DNA from 4 places in the Pantoea nemavictus genome. Region 1 is predicted to be linked to each of the others. Evidence: predicted binding sites of a transcription regulator. Region 1 holds the regulator's gene; each other region holds the start of a gene.

Region 1 (3,135 bases):
CTGCAGCGAGGCCGCGGCAATCAATAAACCGGCAAAGGTGCCCAGCGCACGGTGCTGAATACGCACGCGCGTGGCGCTATAGCCGTTCTGGCTGACGAACATAATCGTCATCAATATCCAGTACGGTTTAGGGATATTAAAGAACAGTGCCAGCGAGCTGCCAAACATCAGCATCACGGCGAAGCGGGCCGCAGTGCGTAAGGCGGTGGATTTGAACGACAGATAACTGCGCAGTGCTGGCAACAGCGGCAAACGACGTTGACGATCGGCCATCAGGTCGCGCGTGTAGAGCGGTTTCTGCGTGCGCAATACGCGGGCGATGCGGCTGAAGTGGTAGAGGCAGAAATTGCCGACCGGATTATCCGGATGCTGGCGGGCAATTTTCTCTAGCGCGCCGAGCTGTTTCTCCATATGAAAGCGATCCGGCAGCTGATGATAGAGAATGGCATCGGCCAGCACGCGTAACCGTGCGGAGATAATTTTGGCGTTCCAGCGGATCACCGCTTCAGCGTGACTCTCCTCCACCAGCTTCTGCACCTCTTCAGGCTGATGCAGGCTGACCGAGATGTGTTCCTGTAAATCCAGCGCCACCTGGAAGGCGCGCGTCAGGCGCTTGTGGCTGTTATCGCGGCTGGCCGACAGCATATGCATTTGCTGGTAGCAGGTGGTAATGAGATCGACCGCCTTTTGCTGACGTGCCAGCAGCGGTGGCAGCGCTTTTTCCGGATCGGTTAGCTGCGTCAATAAGGTGTACTTGGCATCGCAATAATCGGCCAGTTCGCGGAACAGCAGGCTGAGTGATTCGCGCATCGGCTGCTCTTTCCACAGCCAGAACCAGAACCAGTTGAATAAGCCGTACCACAGCGTGCCGCCAATATAGAGCAGCGGCGGCACCCATATCGGCATGCGCCTAACCAGGCTGAGCGTAAAGATGGCGGCGATTAAAGTGGCGGGCAGCAGGCGTGCATGCAGCGGGCCGATTTCGCCGGTTACGCCGATCAGCAGCGGCAGCGCCAGCAGGATCAGCGGCAGCGGAATCTGGTAAGCGGTCAAAATTTGCATCAGGAAACTGCCGGTGGCAAACAGCGAACCACCGACAATCAGGCGTTTGAAGAAGCGTTTATGCGGCGTATCCAGACCCGCCATATTGCAGCAGGCAGGCACTAACGAGAACAGCAGACCTTTTTGCAGATCGCCAAACAGCCAACCGAGAGCCACAGGCAGGCACAGCACCAGCGTTTGCCGCAGCGCATAGTTGACTTCAGGATGATAGATGATTCGGCGCCACATCAGCTCATCGCAAATAGAAACGGCGCGATGTTGCCATCACGCCGTGGGTGAGAAGAAATTAGCGGGTGCCGTAAACGACGATGGTTTTACCGTGTGCGGAGATCAGATTCTGATCTTCCAGCATTTTCAGGATACGGCCCACAGTTTCGCGTGAGCAGCCCACGATCTGACCAATCTCCTGACGGGTGATTTTGATTTGCATGCCGTCTGGGTGAGTCATCGCATCTGGCTGTTTAGCCAGATTAAGCAGCGTTTGCGCAATACGTCCTGTCACATCAAGGAAAGCGAGGTTGCCCACTTTCTCCGATGTCACTTGCAGACGACGCGCCATTTGCGACGAAAGTCGCATTAAAATATCCGGGTTTACCTGAATCAGCTGACGGAATTTTTTGTAGGAAATTTCAGCCACTTCGCAGGCAGACTTCGCACGCACCCAGGCACTACGTTCCTGGCCTTCTTCGAAAAGACCGAGTTCGCCGATGAAATCTCCCTGATTGAGGTAGGAGAGAATCATCTCTTTGCCTTCTTCATCTTTAATCAGTACCGCTACGGAACCTTTAACGATGTAGTACAGCGTTTCCGCTTTCTCACCCTGATGGATGAGCGTGCTTTTGGATGGATATTTGTGAATATGGCAATGGGACAGGAACCATTCGAGTGTAGGGTCTGTTTGCGGTTTGCCGAGAACCATTCGCTATTATCCTCTGTTGTAATCGTGCCCAAAATACAGGGGGCATTTTTTCCCTGTCAGGCGGTTTAATCGTCGAGCGTTTCCAGTAATGGAAAAATTATTCCGGGTCATTCTTAAGCTACGCTTTTGATTCTTCCCGCCTTCGTCTGTAACGACGAAAATATTTTCAGCACTGTTTGTAGCACAGCTTTTGCGAGCTGTCTTGTGTTGTCTCGCTTCAGCAAACGGGGGAATAGTCTGGATTGCTGTTTATCAGGTGAAAGCGTAATCTGGCGGCAAAACCGCCGCTTCAGGAGAAAGAATCATGCAGGCACGAGTGAAATGGGTGGAAGGTCTTACCTTTCTCGGAGAATCCTCATCCGGTCATCAGGTATTAATGGACGGTAATTCCGGTGATAAAGCGCCAAGTCCTATGGAGATGGTGCTCATGGCCGCCGGTGGTTGTAGCGCCATTGATGTGGTGTCGATTCTGCAAAAAGGGCGCAGCGATGTCGCCGATTGCGAAGTCAAACTGACGTCAGAACGCCGCGAAGAAGCTCCACGCATTTTTACCCATATCAACCTGCATTTTATCGTCAGCGGCAAAGCGTTGAGCGATAAAGCCGTAGCGCGCGCGGTTGATCTCTCTGCGGAAAAATACTGTTCTGTGGCGATTATGCTGGGCAAGGGCGTGGAAATCACCCACAGCTATGAAGTGATCGAGCTTTAATGCTTCCAGGTGCGCATCAATGCGCACCCTACGAAATCATCGCGTTTTTTGTAGAGTCGCCATTCATGGCGACCGGTTCCATACCGGCGAGTAACCCTCACTCAATCCGTTTTCCTTCAATTAGTCGCTGAACCAGCGGTAGCATTATCAGTTCCATCGCCAATCCCATTTTGCCGCCCGGCACCACCAGCGTATTAATGTGGGAAATAAACGATCCCTGAATCATCGCCAGCAAATAGGGGAAGGCGATACCTTCCAGCCCGCGGAAGTGAATCACTACGAAGCTTTCATCGAGTGATGGAATTTCACGTGCGGCAAACGGGTTTGAGGTGTCAACGGTTGGCACGCGCTGAAAGTTGATGTGCGTGCGTGAAAACTGTGGCGTGATGAAGTTGATGTAATCCTCCATCGAACGCACCACCGAATCCATCACCGCCTCACGTGA
Region 2 (3,135 bases), 580 kb from region 1:
CACGGTGAAGCTGAACGTAACGACATGGTGGAATACTTTGGCGAAAATCTCGCCGGCTTCGTATTCACCCAGAACGGCTGGGTGCAGAGCTACGGTTCTCGCTGCGTAAAACCGCCAGTTATCATCGGCGACGTCAGCCGTCCTGCCGCGATCACCGTTGAGTGGGCCAAATACGCGCAATCACTGACCGACAAACCGGTTAAAGGCATGCTGACCGGTCCGGTAACCATTCTCTGCTGGTCGTTCCCACGTGAAGATGTGAGCCGTGAAACCATTGCGAAACAGATTGCGCTGGCGCTGCGTGACGAAGTGGCAGATCTGGAAAAAGCCGGCATCGGCATCATTCAGATTGATGAACCCGCGCTGCGCGAAGGTCTGCCGCTGCATCAGTCCGATTGGGCGGCGTATCTGACATGGGCAGTTGATGCTTTCCGTCTGAATGCCGCGGTGGCGCAAGACGACACGCAAATTCACACTCATATGTGTTACTGCGAGTTCAATGACATCATGGACTCCATCGCCGCACTGGATGCCGACGTTATCACCATCGAAACCTCACGTTCCGATATGGATCTGCTGGATACGTTTAAAGAGTTCGACTATCCCAATGAGATTGGTCCGGGCGTTTACGATATCCACTCACCGAACGTACCGAGCGTGGAGTGGATGGAAGCGTTGCTGCGCAAAGCGGCGCAAAGCATCCCGGAAGAACGTCTGTGGGTTAACCCGGATTGTGGCCTGAAAACGCGTGGCTGGACGGAAACCCGTCAGGCACTGGCAAACATGGTCAAAGCGGCGCAGAACCTGCGGGGTGAAACGGCTTAGTAGCCGCAAATGTGATTGGGGCGCATACGCGCCCCTTTTTATTACGCGTTCGGTGCCACGCCATACTGCGCGAACCACGCCAGCATACGTTGCCAGCCATCTTTGGCGGAATCGGCGTGATAGCTCGCACGGTAATCCGCGTTGAAAGCGTGGCCGGCATCCGGATACACCACGATCTCCGCTTTGGCATTGGCGGCATGCAGCGCCTGACGCATCTTATCAATGCTCTCCAGTGGAATGCTGTCATCCTGACCGCCATAAAGGCCCAGCACGGGCGCATTCAGGTCCACCGCAATATCGATCGGATGTTTCTGCTGCTTCAGCGTCTTCTCACCCTCTAAGCGGCCATACCACGCCACAGCGGCTCGCACTTGAGGATTGTGCGCGGCAAACAGCCAGCTAATGCGTCCGCCCCAGCAGAAGCCGGTAATTGCCAGGCGACGCGCATCGCCACCATGACTTGCCGCCCAGTTAGCCACATGATCGAGGTCGGACAGTACCTGCGTATCCGGAACCTTGCTCACCAACTCTTTAAACAGCGTGGGAATGTCGTTGTAATCGTTGGGATCGCCTTCGCGGAAATAGAGCTCAGGGGCGATCGCCAGATAGCCTTCCAGCGCCAAACGCCGGCAAACATCGCGGATATGCTCATGCACACCGAAAATCTCCTGCACGACTAACACCACTGGCAATGTGCCTTGGTACTCTTTTGGCCGGGCATAGTAGGCGGGCAAATTTTCGCCCTGGCTTGGAACCGAGGTCTCGCCAGCATGAATCGCGTCGCTGGCGGTAATAATCGTGCTGCTTGCGGTGGGCTGAACGGCCGGTGCAAAGCCGCCGGGTGCCGTTTTTTGTGCCATATTGTCTTCGGTTTTCATGGTTCTCTCCGTGCTAGCAAATGCGCAATCACGTAACTATAGCCTGGCTGGTCAAGCAAGGCTGACGTAGGGTGCAGAGGGATTTTTTTCACGTGTGCTGCTTCTCTATTAACATTGCCATCAGTACTTACACAGCACCGCTTGTAGCAATTCAGAATTGCAGCGCACTAATGTGTGATGTAAATCACAAAATATTTTTATGATAATGTAAGTTTCATTATTGATAGTGAAATTAGTCACATAATTATGTTTCCTGCTCACGTAGAGTGGCGCGCACATCCCCTATTTATCAGGAGTCTGATATGGCCCAGTCTGACGTTTTCCATCTTGGCATCACCAAAGCTTCCCTAAAAGGAGCCACGCTGGCCATCGTTCCCGGCGATCCTGAGCGCGTGAAGAAAATCGCCGCGCTGATGGAGAATCCACAGCATCTGGCTTCGCATCGTGAATTCACCACCTATCTGGCGGAAGTCGATGGTAAACCGGTGGTGGTGTGTTCAACCGGTATCGGCGGACCTTCAACCTCGATTGCGGTAGAAGAGCTGGCGCAACTCGGTGTGCGCACCTTCCTGCGCGTTGGCACCACCGGCGCCATTCAGCCGCATATTAATGTCGGTGATGTGCTGGTCACCACGGCGTCTGTCCGCCTTGACGGTGCCAGCCTGCACTTCGCACCGATGGAGTTCCCGGCCGTGGCCGATTTCACCTGCACCACCGCGCTGGTTGCCGCAGCGGAAGCCTGCGGTGCCAAAACGCACATTGGCATTACCGCGTCCTCTGACACCTTCTATCCGGGGCAGGAACGCTATGACACCTTCTCTGGTCGCGTGGTGAAGCGCTTCCAGGGCTCAATGGATGAGTGGCAGCAAATGGGCGTCCTTAACTATGAGATGGAATCCGCTACACTGTTAACCATGTGCGCCAGTCAGGGACTGCGTGCCGGCATGGTGGCTGGCGTCATCGTGAACCGTACGCAAAAAGAGATTCCGGATGCGGTGACCATGAAGCAGACCGAAAGTGATGCGGTGAAAATTGTGGTAGAAGCCGCGCGTCGCTTAATTTAGTGCGCCATTCAAGGGATGAATTCGAGACCAGGCTTATAGGGAGCTCAGCAATTGCCTGATTAGAATGCGCGCAATTTCAGCAGCTACTGAGAAATTTCTTATGCGCAAAATGGTTTCTGTCTCACGTCCTAATTTCATGAATAATCCCGCTACTGCGCAATCACGCGTTGAGGGCGCAGCAGCGAGATTTCGTCAGGCCATGGCGGCTCATAACTATCCCCTCGCTCGTCAGTGCTGTGAAGAAGTGCTGCGCGTGTTGCCAAATCACATGCAGGTGCTCAGCGACTACGCGTTAACCTTAATGCGCGTGGGCGAGCACAAGAAATCCTACAAGATTTACCAGAAGATCTATCAGGCCCCGGCCGCGC
Region 3 (3,135 bases), 990 kb from region 1:
TTAGCAGCCGTAACCGACCCGTGGCGACGATCAAACGCCGGGCGTAGTTTGGCGTAATCTGCAGCGCTAGCGTTGAAACGAATATTGTTGTCCTGCTCGATAGGGGCTTTCCACGGTGGCACAAAAGCGGGCATCACCTCCTGCGCCAGCACACCGGATTGCCAGGCGCGCGCCGCATGCTGGTGCGAACGCAGCGCTAACGCGTCCTGCTGTTGGCGCGTGATGCCGTGGCTTTTCGCCATCTGCTCGGCGGTATCGCCCATACGCAGCCCGGTGGAGTACTCCGCCACCGCCGGTGGCACCGGCAACAAATCGCGCGGACGTAAACGACGAAGAATACTGAGTTTCTGGCTAAAGCTGCGCGCTTTATTAAGATCGACCAGGGCACGCGCCAGAGTTTTGCTGACGCCAATCGGTAACACTGAAGAAGAGTCCGCGCCACCGGCAATCGCGGCATCAATGGTGCCTGCCATCAGGCTCTCCGCCACGTTTGCCACCGCCTGGAAGCTGGTGGCGCAGGCACGACTGACGCTATAAGCATCGGTGTGTACGCTTAATCCGCTGCTCAGGACAATTTCACGCGCGATATTAGGCGCTTCCGGCATCTGCACCACCTGGCCAAACACCAATTGATCGATCACCTCCACCGGCAATTCACTGCGCGCCATCAGTTCACTCACCACCATGCGCCCTAACTCAAGCGCGGGAATACCGTGAAAATCTGTCGCCTGGCGGACAAAAGGCGTGCGCAATCCATGGGTTATGGCGATACGTTCACCCTGACGCGTCAGCAGCGGCTGCGCTTTGCTCATTGCAATCACCTGTAATTTTCGACCAAGGCATCATTGCCAAACAGGTCTGACCTGATCATCAGTGTTAACCAGGTGTTGCTAAGTAGCCAATAACCAGAGGAAAAAAGTGCGAGGGAATACACGAAAAAGAGTTAACGCTGCCGAACGGGGTTCCGGCAGCGGTGGAATTAGCGTAAGCCGAGCTGGAAAATCAGGGTTTCGGCCTGGCAGGCAAAGGTGAAGTCGATGGTCAGGCGCACCGCGTCGCCCTCTTCAGCAAATTCAGCGTGAATGTCACAGGGATCGGATTCTACCTGACGCGCGCGTTCAGTCAGGTACGCGAGCATCGCATCCGCCGCATGGCGATCGGCAAATACGCCAGACCAGCTTGCGGTGCAATCGGTGTTATCCATCACGGTACCGACATCTACGCAGCAGCAGGCGGCCGTTTCATTCGCACTACATTTATTAATGGCATCAGTCATGGTTCTCTCCTGACGATAAATTCAACACAATCGGATCATTTTCTGTCGCAAAGTGTACGCCTGCTGCGTTTTCACATCCACGATCACGCCGCTAAGTGACGAATATCACACTAAAAATTGATCCATAACAAAATTGAAAGCTATGTTGAAGGCGAACCGCTAAGATTTTGTTAAGCAGATCTGATTTTATCGATCAAATTAGAAATATCTAAAAAACATTATTGCAACAAATACACAGGTCAGACCTATACTCGTCGCACTGGTCTGATATGTGGTTTTGCCATCAGTCCCTACAATTCGCCGCTCTTTGTTACGCGACGTAACAACGTTAAATAATAAATCTAGATGAGGTTGTGGTCATGAACCATAAAAACCTGTTTGCAAAGTCAGCTGTGGCAGCTGCAGTAACGCTCGTCTGTTCCCATGTTTACGCCGCAGGCTTTCAGCTTAATGAATTTTCAGCAATTGGTTTAGGTCGTGCTTATTCGGGTGAAGGTGCGATGGGTGATACCGCCGCCTCTGCCAGCCGTAACCCGGCAACCATGGCATTAATGGATCGCCCCTCTTTTTCCATCGGCGCGGTTTATATTGATCCCGAAGTAGACATCACCGGTCAGAGCCCATCTGGTCGCAGCCTTGATTCAAAAAATATTGCCCCAAACCAGTGGATTCCCAATATCCACTATGTTCAGCCAATTAACGATCAGTGGTGGATTGGCGCTTCGGCCACTTCCAATTATGGTCTGGCAACCGAATTTAATGATGGCTATACCGCGGGCGGTTACGGCGGTAAAACCGACCTGATGACCGGCAATTTTAATATCAGCACCGCTTATCGACTGAATGAACACTTCAGCTTCGGTATTGGATTTGATGCGGTGTATGCAAAAGCCAAAATTGAGCGTTATGCCGGTGAATCAGGTGCCGCGCTGGGCATTCCCGCCAATACCCAAATTGCCCATTTAAAGGGTGATGAATGGGGCTACGGCTGGAATGCCGGCATTCTGTATGAAGTGGATAAAGACAACCGCTTCGGCTTTACCTATCGCTCAGAAGTTAAAATCGACTTTGATGGTGATTACAAAAGCAGCCTGCCAACCTACGTAAACTCTCTGCCGCAGGCGCAGCTGCTCGGCCTGCCTTACGGCACTGGCGGCTCAACCATCCCAGGCTCTCTGACGCTGAATCTGCCAGAGATGTGGGAAGTCTCCGGCTACCACAAAGTCGCACCGCAGTGGGCGGTTCACTACAGCCTGGCGTACACCAGCTGGAGCCAATTCCAGGAGCTGAAAGCCACCGGCAGCAACGGTCAGACGTTGTTCTATAAAGATGAAGGGTTCCACGATGCCTATCGTATCGCATTGGGTACCTCTTACTTCTATGACGACAACTGGACCTTCCGTACCGGTATCGCCTTCGATGACAGCCCGGTTCCTGCCGATAAGCGTTCCATCTCCATCCCGGATCAGGATCGTCTATGGCTGAGCGCCGGTGCATCTTACGCATTTAATGAAGATGCCTCGGTAGACGTGGGTGTTTCTTACATGCACGGACAGAAAGTTACCGTCAAAGAGGGCCCCTATACCTTTAACTCTGAAGGTAAGGCATGGCTCTACGGCGCGAACTTTAACTACAAGTTCTGATGTCTAAATAGATATGAAAAAAACGGCGACTATCATGTCGCCGTTTTTTATTAAGAATCGATTATTGAGAATCGATGTCCTTAAGATCATCCTGAATCGCGCTGGCGTTCGGATTATCTTCCGGCTTCAGCTTACCGCCGTTGGCGATAAAGTCATGCCGCTGGAAGTAGGCATTACGAATAAAGGCGTAAGGATCTTGTTGCTGGCGCAGGATGG
Region 4 (3,135 bases), 1.6 Mb from region 1:
TTAGCGCAGATTTGGTGGCCCGATCATGGTATTGAAAACTCTGTCGGTGCGGATTTCCACCCTGACCTCGATCGATCTTTGATCGATGCCGTGTTCCATAAGGGCGGCGATGTCGAGGTGGATAGCTACAGTGCCTTCTTTGATAATGGCCACCGCCGTAAAACTGAACTCGATAGCTGGCTGCGCGAGCGTGGTATCAGCGATTTAGTGATGTTGGGCATTGCGACCGATTACTGCGTCAAGTACAGCGTGCTGGATGCGTTAGAACTGGGCTATAACGTTGAGGTCGTCAAAGAGGGCTGCCGCGGCGTGAACCTGAATCCGGATGATAGCGACATTGCGTTCGCACAGATGGCAGCGCAAGGCGCGGTATTAATCTGAAAATGAGGGCTGGCAGCAACCAGCCCTTTTGCTTTTAGTGCAGGTTGATGCGCGTGACATCGGGCTCGATACCGAACTCTTCTTTCAGCTGTTTTTTCGACTTCATCACCATATCCCCACCTTTGCTGATGGTCATATGCTGTGGATCGTCATTGTGGCGCGCCTGCCACAACATGACCAGCTGCAGGCAATTATCCTTCTGCTCTTGCGTCAGGGCGACGCCATCCGGCCATTTACCGGTTTCAACTGCCGTAGACAATCGCTCATACACTTCCGGCGTCATTGCCGCCAGCATCGCTTCCAGTTCCTGTTTCATACTTAGCCCTCTTGCTGATTGCCCTGCTCATCAGTGAAGTTCAGCGAAGCGGAGTTCACGCAGTAACGCTCACCGCTCGGTTGTGGGCCGTCCGGGAAAACATGGCCAAGATGGGCATCACAGTTGCCACAACGAATTTCCACCCGATGCATACCGTGTGAATCATCCTCCAGATAACGGATCGCGTCGTCATTGAAGGGTTGATAGAAGCTTGGCCAGCCGCAACCTGAATCATATTTCGTTTCAGACAGAAACAGGGGTGAGTTACAGACTAAGCAGTGGTAGATACCGTCCTGTTTGTTGTGCAGCAAGGCGCCCGAGAAAGGGGGCTCCGTTCCACGATGCTGAGTGACATAGCGCTGCATTTCTGAAAGCTGTGCGATTTTTGCGTCGGGTGCGGTGTCTTTAGCCATTTTGAGTTCCGGAGTGTCATTCTGAAAAAATCGACTAGTATTCTAACAAACGTACAACATCTATCGGGTCTTATTTCGTGCTAACGCATCCGACCCTTCTGCCATAGCTCGATTTTGTGATGGTGATCACCCTTTGCAAAAGTCATCCCTTTTCAGCCCGCATTCGGCGTAACATAGGCGCGCAATAAGGGTGCTGCGTAAGCGATTGCGCAACGAATTATTCCTGGCGTTGGAATTGACCTGTCGCAACAATTGACACGATTCCGCTTGACGCCTGGTAAGGTTTTTGTAATTTTACAGCCAACCTTTTATTCACTAACAAATAGCTGGTGGAATATATGACTATCAAAGTAGGTATCAACGGTTTTGGCCGTATCGGTCGCATCGTTTTCCGTGCTGCGCAGCAGCGTTCTGACATTGAAATCGTCGCGATCAACGATCTGTTGGACGCCGATTACATGGCTTACATGCTGAAGTATGACTCTACTCACGGTCGTTTTGACGGCACTGTAGAAGTGAAAGACGGTGCACTGATTGTTAACGGTAAGAAAATCCGTGTTACCGCTGAGAAAGACCCGGCTAACCTGAAATGGGACGAAGTGGGTGTTGACGTTGTTGCTGAAGCGACCGGTATCTTCCTGACCGACGAAACTGCACGTAAACACATCACGGCTGGCGCGAAGAAAGTGGTTCTGACTGGTCCATCTAAAGACAGCACCCCAATGTTTGTTCGTGGCGCTAACTTTGACAAGTATGCTGGCCAGGACATCGTTTCTAACGCGTCTTGCACCACTAACTGCCTGGCACCACTGGCTAAAGTCATCAACGACAACTTCGGTATTGTTGAAGGCCTGATGACCACTGTGCACGCTACCACCGCAACTCAGAAAACCGTTGATGGCCCGTCTCACAAAGACTGGCGCGGCGGCCGCGGCGCAGCTCAGAACATCATCCCATCTTCTACCGGTGCAGCTAAAGCAGTTGGCGTTGTTCTGCCAGAACTGAATGGCAAACTGACTGGTATGGCGTTCCGCGTTCCTACTCCGAACGTTTCTGTTGTTGACCTGACTGTTCGCCTGGAAAAACCAGCCACTTACAAAGAAATTTGTGCAGTGATCAAAGCTGAGTCAGAAGGCAAAATGAAAGGCGTGCTGGGCTATATCGAAGACGACGTCGTTTCTACCGACTTCAACGGCGAAACCCTGACTTCAGTATTCGATGCTAAAGCAGGTATCGCTCTGAACGACAACTTCGTGAAATTGGTTTCCTGGTACGATAACGAAACCGGTTACTCACACAAAGTTCTGGACCTGATTGCACTGGTAGCTTCTAAGTAAGCTAATCTGTGAAACAGATAAGGGGTGACTTCGGTCGCCCCTTTTTTTCGACTGAATAATGAGAAGGTCTGACCATGCAAGATACGCTTTATACCCTGCCGGTAGTCAATCAAATCACCCCTTATCTGTCACAACGGCAGCAAGGTGATTTACCGATTGTGGTGATCGGCCATCCTAAAGTACGCGCCGCGATTGCGTTACAGGGCGCCCACCTTCTGTCATGGCAGCCCAGCGGACAACAGCCGGTGATATGGCTCAGTGAAAAGACATCATTTACTAGCGGTAAAGCCATTCGCGGTGGCGTGCCAATTTGCTGGCCATGGTTTGGCCCAGCGGGCGAACCAGCGCACGGTTTTGCACGCAATATGCCGTGGACGCTAACTGCTCATGATGAAAACGAAGATGCGGTATTGCTCACCTTTACACTGGAAAGCAATGCACAAACTAAAAAGCTGTGGCCGCATGATTTCACCTTACTTGCCCGTTTCCGTATCGCTGAGCATTGTGAAATCGAGCTTGAAGCCTACGGCGATTATGAATCCACGGCAGCCCTCCACAGCTATTTCCATATTGCCGATATCGCACAAGTTGAAGTCAGTGGTTTAGGCAATAGCTATATCGATAAGGTTAACGATAACGCCATTGGCGCATCGGAGGGTAAACAGACTTACCCGAACCGTGTGGATCG

Evidence for each region. The regulator CRP, encoded in region 1, controls carbon source genes, mostly activating them, when cyclic AMP is high. The targets are predictions, from matches to a motif close to ATGTGANNNNNNTCACAT.
Region 2: a site for CRP is predicted at 1,876-1,893, ahead of udp (uridine phosphorylase). Genes of this name have one in related genera too.
Region 3: a site for CRP is predicted at 1,370-1,387, ahead of WH298_RS03425 (YfcZ/YiiS family protein). Genes of this name have one in related genera too.
Region 4: a site for CRP is predicted at 1,225-1,242, ahead of msrB (peptide-methionine (R)-S-oxide reductase MsrB). Genes of this name have one in related genera too.

Annotation. Positions count from the first base shown of each region.
Region 1 is NZ_JBBGZW010000001.1:1,737,688-1,740,822, reverse strand. It holds gene WH298_RS07985 (YccS/YhfK family putative transporter) at 1-1,290, opposite strand, end outside; gene crp (cAMP-activated global transcriptional regulator CRP) at 1,349-1,981, opposite strand; gene WH298_RS07975 (OsmC family protein) at 2,286-2,690, shown strand; gene WH298_RS07970 (phosphoribulokinase) at 2,788-3,135, opposite strand, start outside.
Region 2 is NZ_JBBGZW010000001.1:2,314,972-2,318,106, forward strand. It holds partial or broken gene metE (5-methyltetrahydropteroyltriglutamate--homocysteine S-methyltransferase) at 1-825, shown strand, start outside; gene WH298_RS10585 (dienelactone hydrolase family protein) at 867-1,703, opposite strand; gene udp (uridine phosphorylase) at 2,006-2,767, shown strand; gene WH298_RS10595 (tetratricopeptide repeat protein) at 2,868-3,135, shown strand, end outside.
Region 3 is NZ_JBBGZW010000001.1:747,395-750,529, forward strand. It holds gene fadI (acetyl-CoA C-acyltransferase FadI) at 1-812, opposite strand, end outside; gene WH298_RS03425 (YfcZ/YiiS family protein) at 980-1,276, opposite strand; gene fadL (long-chain fatty acid transporter FadL) at 1,636-2,919, shown strand; gene mlaA (phospholipid-binding lipoprotein MlaA) at 2,981-3,135, opposite strand, start outside.
Region 4 is NZ_JBBGZW010000001.1:88,680-91,814, forward strand. It holds gene pncA (bifunctional nicotinamidase/pyrazinamidase) at 1-381, shown strand, start outside; gene WH298_RS00420 (YeaC family protein) at 416-697, opposite strand; gene msrB (peptide-methionine (R)-S-oxide reductase MsrB) at 700-1,110, opposite strand; gene gapA (glyceraldehyde-3-phosphate dehydrogenase) at 1,449-2,447, shown strand; gene WH298_RS00435 (D-hexose-6-phosphate mutarotase) at 2,522-3,135, shown strand, end outside.